Linked DNA regions of Cupriavidus necator. The protein of the gene in region 1 interacts with the protein of each later gene in a pairwise test. Links are inferred from orthologs where the notes say so. Each region holds a gene or a part of one and is shown on either strand. Other genes may lie near its edges.

The links. Proteins that work in one complex are often made in the same cells at the same time.
Region 2: the proteins of accC (region 1) and cysM interact in binary tests that used the Escherichia coli proteins (3 or more experiments, as listed by UniProt). The link is inferred for Cupriavidus necator from one-to-one orthologs.

The regions. Positions count from the first base shown.
Region 1 is NZ_CP066018.1:2,132,717-2,137,442, forward strand. Bases 1-2,927 are described here. They hold accC (acetyl-CoA carboxylase biotin carboxylase subunit), read right to left. Parts: upstream 2,177-2,927; coding sequence 824-2,176; downstream 1-823. Other genes in these bases: prmA (50S ribosomal protein L11 methyltransferase), read right to left, coding at 1-775; accB (acetyl-CoA carboxylase biotin carboxyl carrier protein), read right to left, coding at 2,423-2,890. Also shown: aroQ (type II 3-dehydroquinate dehydratase), read right to left, coding at 3,058-3,555; I6H87_RS09990 (TlpA family protein disulfide reductase), read right to left, coding at 3,752-4,300; I6H87_RS09995 (hypothetical protein), read right to left, coding at 4,335-4,726. UniProt on the Escherichia coli protein: This protein is a component of the acetyl coenzyme A carboxylase complex; first, biotin carboxylase catalyzes the carboxylation of the carrier protein and then the transcarboxylase transfers the carboxyl group to form malonyl-CoA.
Region 2 is NZ_CP066018.1:630,527-635,000, forward strand. What follows is about bases 1,597-4,474. They hold cysM (cysteine synthase CysM), read right to left. Parts: upstream 3,548-4,474; coding sequence 2,645-3,547; downstream 1,597-2,644. Other genes in these bases: mltB (lytic murein transglycosylase B), read left to right, coding at 1,597-2,575; I6H87_RS02990 (solute carrier family 23 protein), read right to left, coding at 3,683-4,474. Outside these bases: I6H87_RS02970 (enoyl-CoA hydratase), read right to left, coding at 1-383; I6H87_RS02975 (histone deacetylase family protein), read right to left, coding at 396-1,319; more of mltB, read left to right, coding at 1,469-1,596. UniProt on the Escherichia coli protein: Two cysteine synthase enzymes are found. Both catalyze the same reaction. Cysteine synthase B can also use thiosulfate in place of sulfide to give cysteine thiosulfonate as a product.

The sequences.
Region 1 (4,726 bases):
GCACCAGCCGTCCGCCGGCGCGCACGCGCGCGCTCAGCATGGCGGCCATCAGCTTGAGCGGATTGGACAGGATGTTGGCGACCACCAGGTCATAGCTGGCCTCGGACACCGATTCGGGCAGCGCGAACGAGGCTTCCACGCGGTTGCGCTCGGCGTTGTAGCGCGACGCTTCCACCGCGTTGGGATCGATGTCGATGCCGACGGTATCGCCGGCGCCCAGCTTGCGTGCCACGATGGCCAGGATGCCGGAGCCGCAGCCGTAGTCGAGCACGGTTTCGCCCGGCTTCAGGTTCTGCTCCAGCCACTGCATGCACAGCCGCGTGGTGGGATGGCTGCCGGTGCCAAAGGCCAGGCCGGGGTCCAGTTCCAGCACCACGGCATCGGGCTCGGGTGCATCGTGCCACGACGGCACCACCCAGATGCGCTCGCCGATGCGGATCGGCTCGAACTGGGATTGCGTCAGCCGCACCCAGTCCTGGTCCTCGACCGCGCGCAGCTGGTAGGCCGGCACCGGGTCGATGCCGAGCTGGTTGGCGGCTGCCGCCACCACCACGGCCGGATCGGCATCGTCGCCGAACAGCGCCACCACGCGCGAGCGGTTCCACGCGAGTTGCTTCGGTTCCAGCCCGGGCTCGCCAAAGAGCGGCTGCTCGTCGGGCGTGTCGGCATCGGCGTCTTCCACCGAGACCGACAGCGCGCCGAGGTCGAACAGGGCATCAGACCAGGCTTCGGCCTGGTCCTGCGCCACTTCGATCACACATTCCTGAAATGCCACGGGCTTCCTTGCTTGCTGCTTGTGTATTGCGGATAACGTTGCGTTGCGTCAGGCCTTCGCGCGCTCCGCCAGGCGATGCTCGAGATAGTGGATGCTGGTGCCGCCTTCAACGAAGTTGGCGTCCATCATCAGCTCGCGGTGCAGCGGCACGTTGGTCTGGATCCCGTCCACCACCATTTCCGACAGCGCGATGCGCATGCGGGCAATGGCCTGCTCGCGCGTGGCGCCGTAAGTGATGATCTTGCCGATCATCGAATCGTAGTTGGGCGGGACGAAGTAACCATCATACGCGTGCGAGTCGACCCGCACACCCGGGCCGCCGGGCATGTGCCAGGCGGTGATGCGGCCCGGCGACGGCGTGAACTTGAACGGATCCTCGGCGTTCACGCGGCATTCGATCGCGTGGCCACGGAACTGCACGTCCTTCTGGCGCAAGCGCAGCTTCTCGCCGAAGGCGATGCGGATCTGCTCCTGGACGATGTCGATGCCGGTGATCATCTCGGTGACCGGGTGCTCGACCTGCACGCGCGTGTTCATCTCGATGAAGTAGAACTCGTTGTTCTCGTACAGGAACTCGAACGTGCCGGCGCCGCGGTAGCCCATCTTCTTGCAGGCCTCGGCGCAGCGGTCGCCGATGCGCTCGATCAGGCGGCGCGGAATGTGCGGTGCGGGAGCTTCCTCGATCACCTTCTGGTGGCGGCGCTGCATCGAGCAGTCGCGCTCGCCCAGCCAGATCGCCTGGCGGTGCTGGTCGGCGAGGATCTGGATTTCCACATGGCGCGGGTTCTCAAGGAACTTCTCCATGTAGACCTCGGGATTGCCGAAGGCGCGGCCGGCTTCTTCACGCGTCATGTTGACGGCGTTGATCAGCGCGGCTTCCGTGTGCACCACGCGCATGCCGCGGCCACCGCCGCCGCCGGCGGCCTTGATGATCACCGGGTAGCCCACGCGGCGCGCGGTGGCCAGGATTTCCTTGGGGTCGTCGGGCAGGGCGCCGTCCGAGCCGGGCACGCACGGCACGCCGGCCTTGATCATGGCTTGCTTGGCCGACACCTTGTCGCCCATCAGGCGGATGCTGTCGGCGGTCGGGCCGATAAAGACAAAGCCGGATTTCTCCACGCGCTCGGCAAAATCGGCGTTCTCGGACAGGAAGCCGTAGCCGGGGTGGATGGCCTGCGCGTCGGTCACTTCGGCGGCCGAGATGATGGCCGGCATGTTCAGGTACGACAGCGGCGACGGGGCCGGGCCGATGCAGACGGCTTCGTCTGCCAGGCGTACATACTTGGCCTCTTTGTCGGCCTCGGAGTACACCACGACTGTCTTGATGCCCAGTTCGCGGCAGGCGCGCTGGATGCGAAGAGCGATTTCGCCGCGGTTCGCGATCAGAATTTTTTCAAACATGGTCTCTCTCTGCGAGAACAGTAGCGGTCCCGCTGCGCGCCGCAATGGCACGCCGGGCGCGCGGCCCGGGGGCTGTCGCCGCCGCGGCCGCCATACTGCGCGGAACTGCATGGAACTGCACGGAACGGGCCGCGAAGCCCACAACGTCCCTGGCGCCAAACAACGCCATTGCATGCCGCGCGGGCGCTGCTGCGGGGGCCACTTGCGTGGCCGGTGGCAGCGTGCGGCGTGGCATGCCGGTCAGGATCAGCCGATCACGAACAGCGGCTGGCCGTATTCGACGGCCTGGCCGTTCTCGACCAGGATTTCCTTGATGACGCCGGCCTTGTCGCACTCGATTTCGTTGAGCAGCTTCATGGCTTCGATGATGCAGACGGTCTGGCCTTCCTTGACCGAGTCGCCGACGTTGACGAACGGCGCGGCACCCGGCGACGGCGCGCGGTAGAACGTGCCCACCATCGGCGAGGTCACCACGTGGCCGGCGGGCAGCTGGGCGGCGGCGGGCTCTGCAGCCGGAGCCACGGCACCGGCGGCCGGTGCGGCGGCCGCGGCGGGCGGCAGCGCCTGCATCTGCGGCATGGCCATCGGCGCGGCGACGATTTGCGGCGGTTGCTTGACGATGCGTACCTTGCCGTCGCCTTCGGTGACTTCCAGCTCGGAGATGCCGGATTCGGCCACCAGGTCGATAAGCGTCTTCAGCTTGCGCAGGTCCATCTTTTTATCCTCCTGAATCGGGTTATCCGGCCGCGCTGCCCGGGACGGGCCGCGGCGGAAGAATCGTGTTGCCGGCCACCGGAAATCCGCGCCCGCCGTGCCGAGGCACGCCAACGGGCGCAGGCCGCCGGGCGGCGCGCGCAGGTTGTTGAAAAAATCTTGGGAGTTCAGCTCCCCGAACTCTCGGGTGGCGGCTGCTCCTGGCCCAGCACATAGTCCAGCGCCAGCAGGTAACCCTGCCAGCCAAGCCCGCAGATCACTCCGACCGCCACGTCGGAGAAATAGGAGTGGTGGCGAAAGCTTTCGCGCCGGTGCACGTTGGACAGGTGCACCTCGACGAACGGGATCGCCACGCCGGCGAGGGCATCGCGCAGTGCCACGCTGGTATGCGTGTAGGCAGCCGGGTTGATGATGATGAACTCGACCCCTTCCGCGCGTGCGGCGTGGATGCGGTCGACCAGTGCCCCCTCATGGTTGGACTGGAACGTATCCAGCGAAACGCCGGCTTTTGCCGCGCGTTCGGCCAGGGCCGCGTCGATGTCGGCAAGCGTCGTGTGCCCGTAGGTTTCCGGCTCGCGCGTGCCCAGCAGGTTCAGGTTCGGCCCATGCAGGACCAGCACCTTGCGGTAGCGGGCTGAGCGACGGATAGAGCGGGTTGCAGTCACGGCGGCTCGACCAGATCAACGAAATTGCGCGGAGATTACCGTAGCTTAGAGGGATTTGTCTAGCGCGCGATACAAGGCTTGGCGACCTTGCGCGGCGCTTTGGCGGCCCTTTAAGCACTTTCCGGCAGTTTTGGCGCCCCCGGGAAACAAATCGCTGAAGAAAAACGAAATTCAGCGAATTTGGCGGAAGAATAGCTCAGGCTCGTGGCAGCACTGCCCGCAGTTCCTCGGCCGTCACCCGTCCCATCTTGCGGTACTTGACCGATCCGTCCGGGTTGATCACCACCGTGTAGGGCAGGCCGCCGGCGCTGTTGCCGAAGTTGCGCGACAGCTCGGTGCCGGCAAAACCGGCCACGGCGAGCGGGTAGGCCACCGGGACCTTGGTGGTGAACTGCTGGATATTGGCGGCTGAATCGATGCCGATGCCGACAAACTCCACCTGGCGGTCCTTGTATTCCTCATGCAGCGCGGTCAGCTCCGGCATTTCCTCGACACACGGCCCGCACCAGGGCGCCCAGAAGTTGATCACCACGGTCTTGCCGCGCAGCTTGCCCAGGTCCAGGTCGGCGCCGGCGGCGTCGGGCAGGCGTGTCTGGAAGAAGGTTTCCACCGCCTGGTCGCTGGCGGGCTTGGGCGAGAACACGAAATGGCCGGCCAGTGCGCCAGCGGCGCAGGCAACCACGGCCACGGCGATCCACAGCCAGAGGCGGGAGCGGCGGGCGGGCGAGGAAACGGTTTCAGTCATGGGATGGCTTGGACCAGTGAAGTGGGGCGGGCCGTCAGGCCGGGTCGGCATCGCCGGGCGCGTCCACCAGCGCCCGTACCGCCTGCAGGTCGGCGCGGGCCGGGCGCCCCGAGGCGTCGGCACGCACGGCGCCGCGTTCGTCGACGGCATCATACAGTGCAATATGAATGCCGACTGGGGCACCCAGTTCCGCGCGCACCTCGCCGGCGAGGAGCCGCGCCTCGCGGCGGTCGGGCCACTGGCCCTTCCACAGGAAGCTGAGGGTCTCGACCTCGCCGCGGCCGCCGAAATGCCGGCTCTCGCTGGTCTCGAAGTCCACGCCGGCGTTGATCAGGTACAGTGCCGCGTCCTTGGCGCTGTCGCAGAAGCACTGCAGATAGATATCGGAGTGCTCGGTGGCGGTGCCGTTGAGCACGGCGCCGACCA
Region 2 (4,474 bases), 1.5 Mb from region 1 along the record:
TCGCACATGGCCACCAGCTGGCAGCCCGCCGCCGTGGCGATGCCCTGCACGCGCGCAAGCACCGGCTGCGGCATCTTCTGGATCGCCATCATCATGCGCGTGCAGCGGTCGAACAGGCGCCGGTAGTAGTCGTGCGACGGCGAGGCCCGCATCTCGCGCAGGTCGTGCCCGGCGCAGAAGGCCTTGCCGGCGCCGGCCAGCACCACCACGCGCACGGTATGGTCCGACGCCAGCCGGCCGAGGGCTTCGGTCAGCGCGTCGAGCAGCCCTTCTGACAGTGCATTGAACGCCTGCGGCCGATTCATGGTCAGCCGCACCACGCCCGCGGTGTCGCGCGATTCGGTCAGCAGCGGCGCGTCCACGCGCGCATCGGTCTCGGCCATGGCCATGCTCTCCTATCGTTCCAGCAGCACCTTCAGGTGCGCCAGCACGCTGCGGCCCAGCGCGCTCAGGTTGTAGCCCCCCTCCAGGCAGCTGACGATGCGGCCCTGCGCATGGGCGCGCGCAACGTCCACCAGCTGGCCGGTGATCCAGGCGTAGTCCTGCTCCACCAGGCCCATCTGGCCCAGGTCGTCCTCGCGGTGCGCGTCAAAGCCGGCGGAGATAAACAGCATCTGCGGGCGGAACTCATTGAGCCGCGGCAGCCAGATGGTCTCGACCACTTCGCGCACGGCCATGCCGTTGGTATAGGCCGGCAGCGGTATGTTGACCATATTGGGCGCGAGATGCTCGGTGCCGCTGTACGGATAGAACGGGTGCTGGAAAATGCTGCACATCATCACCTGCTCGTCGCCGCGGAATGCCGCTTCGGTGCCATTGCCGTGGTGCACGTCGAAATCGATGATGGCCACGCGCTCCAGCCCGTGCGCCCGCAGCGCGTGGCGCGCGGCGATGGCGACGTTGTTGTAGAAGCAGAAGCCCATGGCGCGGTCGGGCTCGGCGTGGTGGCCGGGCGGGCGCACGCAGCAGAACGCGTTTTCGAACTCGCCGGCGATCACCGCATCGGTGGCCGCCACCGCCGCGCCCGCGGCCAGCGTGGCGGCGGCAAGCGTGTGCGAGTTCATCGAGGTATCCGGATCGATCGCGTGATAGCCGCTGGCCGGGCTGGCGCGTTCGAGTGAATCGACATAGTCGGGCCGGTGCACGCGCTCAAGCTGCTCGCGCGTGGCGGGCGGGGCTTCGCGGCGCTCCAGCAGCCCGTCCAGGCCGTGCGAAATCAGGTGATCCTCGATCGCCTGAAGGCGTTCCGGGCACTCCGGATGGAAATGCCCCATCTCGTGCCGCTGGAACTCGGGGTGCGTGTAATAGCCTGTCGGCATCTCTTATCGTCGCGATGTTGTCTCCAATCGCTACGTTAGCACACGCCAGCCCAAGCCACCCAGCGGCGCCGGCGCGCCATCTCGTGACGACTTGCCGGCAGTTGCCGCAGTGGCATCCGCTATACTCGGTGCGACTTGCAAAGGACATCATGACCGACACCCAGCGCTCACTGCGACGCCCCCTGCTGGGCGCCGCGCTTTCCGCTGCCGCACTCGGACTCTGCGGCCTCTCCCCCAGCCTGCTCGCCGCGGGCAAGCGCCGCGTCAGCATGCGCGAGGAAGAGATCGAACCCGGCCGCTACCGCGACAATCCGCAGACCCGCGCATTTATCGACGAGATGGTGGCCCGCCACCGCCTTGACCGTGGCATGCTGCAGGAGTGGTTTGGCCAGGCGGTCTATTCCGCCACCGTGGTGCGTCTGATCATGCCGCCCGCCACCACCGGCCGCAAAAGCTGGCGCACCTACCGCTCGCGCTTTATCGAGCCGATCCGCATCAACGCGGGCGTGCGCTTCTGGCAGGACAACCGCGACACGCTGCGCCGCGCCGAAGCCGAGTTCGGCGTGCCGGCATCGGTCATCGTCGGCATCATCGGCGTGGAAACCATCTATGGCCGCGACATGGGCACCTTCCGCGTGCTCGATTCGCTGTCCACGCTCGCCTTCGACTACCCGGACACGCCCAACCGCGAAGCCCGCACCACGCTGTTCCGCAACCAGCTGGCCGACTACCTGCTGTGGTGCCGCGACACCCGCACCGACGTGTACTCGGTGCTGGGCTCCTTCGCGGGCGCGATCGGCATCCCGCAGTTCATGCCGACCAGCCTGCGCGAATACGCCATCGACTACGACAACAACGGCCGCATCGACCTGCGCAACAGCCCTACCGACGCCATCGGCAGTGTCGCGCGCTTCCTGCAGCTGCACGGCTGGGAGCCGGGCCGCCCGGTGGTGTGGCGCATTGCCGGCGACGCCGGCAGCCTGGGTATCGCCACCGCCGCGGCCGACGGTGAGCCGTGGCCCACGCGCACGCTCAACCAGCTGACCCGCGCCGGCCTGCGCGTGGACGAGCCGATCGACCCCGCGCGCGAAGGCGAGACTGGCGTGCTGGTGGTGGACTTGCCCACCCCCGACCAGCCGACCGAGTACCTGCTCGGCCTGCGCAACTTCTACGTGCTGACGCGCTACAACCGCAGCTTCTTCTATGCGCTGGCGGTGTACCAGCTGGGCGAGGCGGTCAAGGCGGCGATGGGCTGACGCCAGCTGCCCGCCAAAGCAAGAAAGGCCTCGCATTTGCGAGGCCTTTCTTGTTGGCACCGGTTCAGGTCACGCCGGGAACACGCCGGTCGACAGGTAGCGGTCGCCGCGGTCGCACACAACGAACACGATGGTGGCGTTCTCCACTTCCTCGGCAATGCGCAGCGCCACGCAGAGCGCGCCCGCGGCCGAAATGCCGCAGAAGATGCCCTCTTCGGACGCCATGCGCCGCGCCATGTGCTCGGCATCGCCCTGGCTCACCGGCTCGGTGCGGTCGATGTAGCTGGCATCGTAGATCTTGGGCAGATACGCCTCGGGCCACTTGCGGATGCCCGGGATGCGCGAGCCTTCGGCCGGCTGCGCGCCGATGACCTGGATCTCCGGGTTCTGTTCCTTCAGGTAGCGCGACACGCCGGTAATGGTGCCGGTGGTGCCCATCGCCGAAACGAAGTGGGTGATGCGGCCGTCGGTATCGCGCCAGATCTCCGGCCCGGTGCCCTCGTAGTGCGCCTGCGGGTTGTCCGGGTTGGCGAACTGGTCGAGGATCACGCCCTTGCCATCGCGCTCCATCGAATCCGCCAGGTCGCGGGCGTACTCCATGCCGCCCTTGACCGGGGTCAGGATGATCTCGGCACCGTAGGCCGCCATGCTCTGGCGGCGTTCGAGGCTCAGGTCCTCGGGCATGATCAGCACCATCTTGTAGCCGCGGATGGCGGCCGCCATGGCCAGCGCGATGCCGGTATTGCCGGAAGTCGCCTCGATCAGGGTGTCGCCCGGCTTGATGCGCCCGCGCGCCTCGGCCCGGGCGATCATCGACACCGCGGGGCGGTCCTTGACCGAACCGGCCGGGTTGTTGCCTTCGAGCTTGCCGAGGATCACATTGCCGCGCGCGTCGTTGGCGGCACCGGGGATGCGCTGCAGTCTGACCAGCGGCGTATTGCCGATGGTGTCTTCAATTGTCTTGTAGGCCATGGAGCGAGGGGTCGCGAAAGGGGGTCGCAAACGGGGGATTCCAATTCGCCGGCCATTGTAATCCAGACACCTATCCCTCGCCGGCAGGCGGGATTTACGCTGCCACCCGCCCGCCTGCGCCCATCCTGCCCTGGCTCAGCCCTCTTCGTGGTTGCCTTCGCCCAACAGGTGGTACAGCAGGATGCAGCCGAAGGTGGCAGTCCCGATGCCGCCCAGCGTCATGCCGCCCAGTTTCAGCGTCAGGTCGCCGGCGGCCACCGTCAGCGTGGCGCCAACCGTGATCAGGTTGCGCGAGCTGGAGAAGTCCACCTTGTTCTGCACCCAGATCCGGCCCGCCGTCGCCGCGATCAGGCCGAACACGACGATGGTCAGCCCGCCGATCACCGGACCCGGGATGGTCAGGATCAGCGCACCGAACTTGGGCGAGAAGCCCAGCAGGATGGCCACCGCGGCCGCGACCACGAAGATCAGCGTCGAGTAGATCTTGGTGACCGCCATCACGCCCATGTTCTCGGCATAAGTGGTCACGCCGGTGCCGCCGCCGCTGGCCGACAGCATGGTCGCGATGCCGTCGCCGATGAAGGCACGGCCGATATACGGGTCCAGGTTGCGCCCGGTCATCACGCCGATGGCCTTGATATGACCCAGGTTCTCCGCCACCAGCACAATCGCCACCGGGGCGATCAGCAGCATGGCGCTGAGCTCGAAGGTCGGCGCCGTGAACGCCGGCAGCCCGAACCAGCTGGCCGCTGCCACGCTGGAGAAGTCGATCGGCTTGCCCAGCCCCATCACATTGGTGCCCAGGTAGTAGGCGAGGTAGCCGGCCAGGCCGCCGATCAGCACCGGCAGGCGCCCGATCATGCCGGGCGCACGCACCGCCACCAGCCCCACGGCCACCACCGTCAGCAGGCCCACCCAGGTATCGAG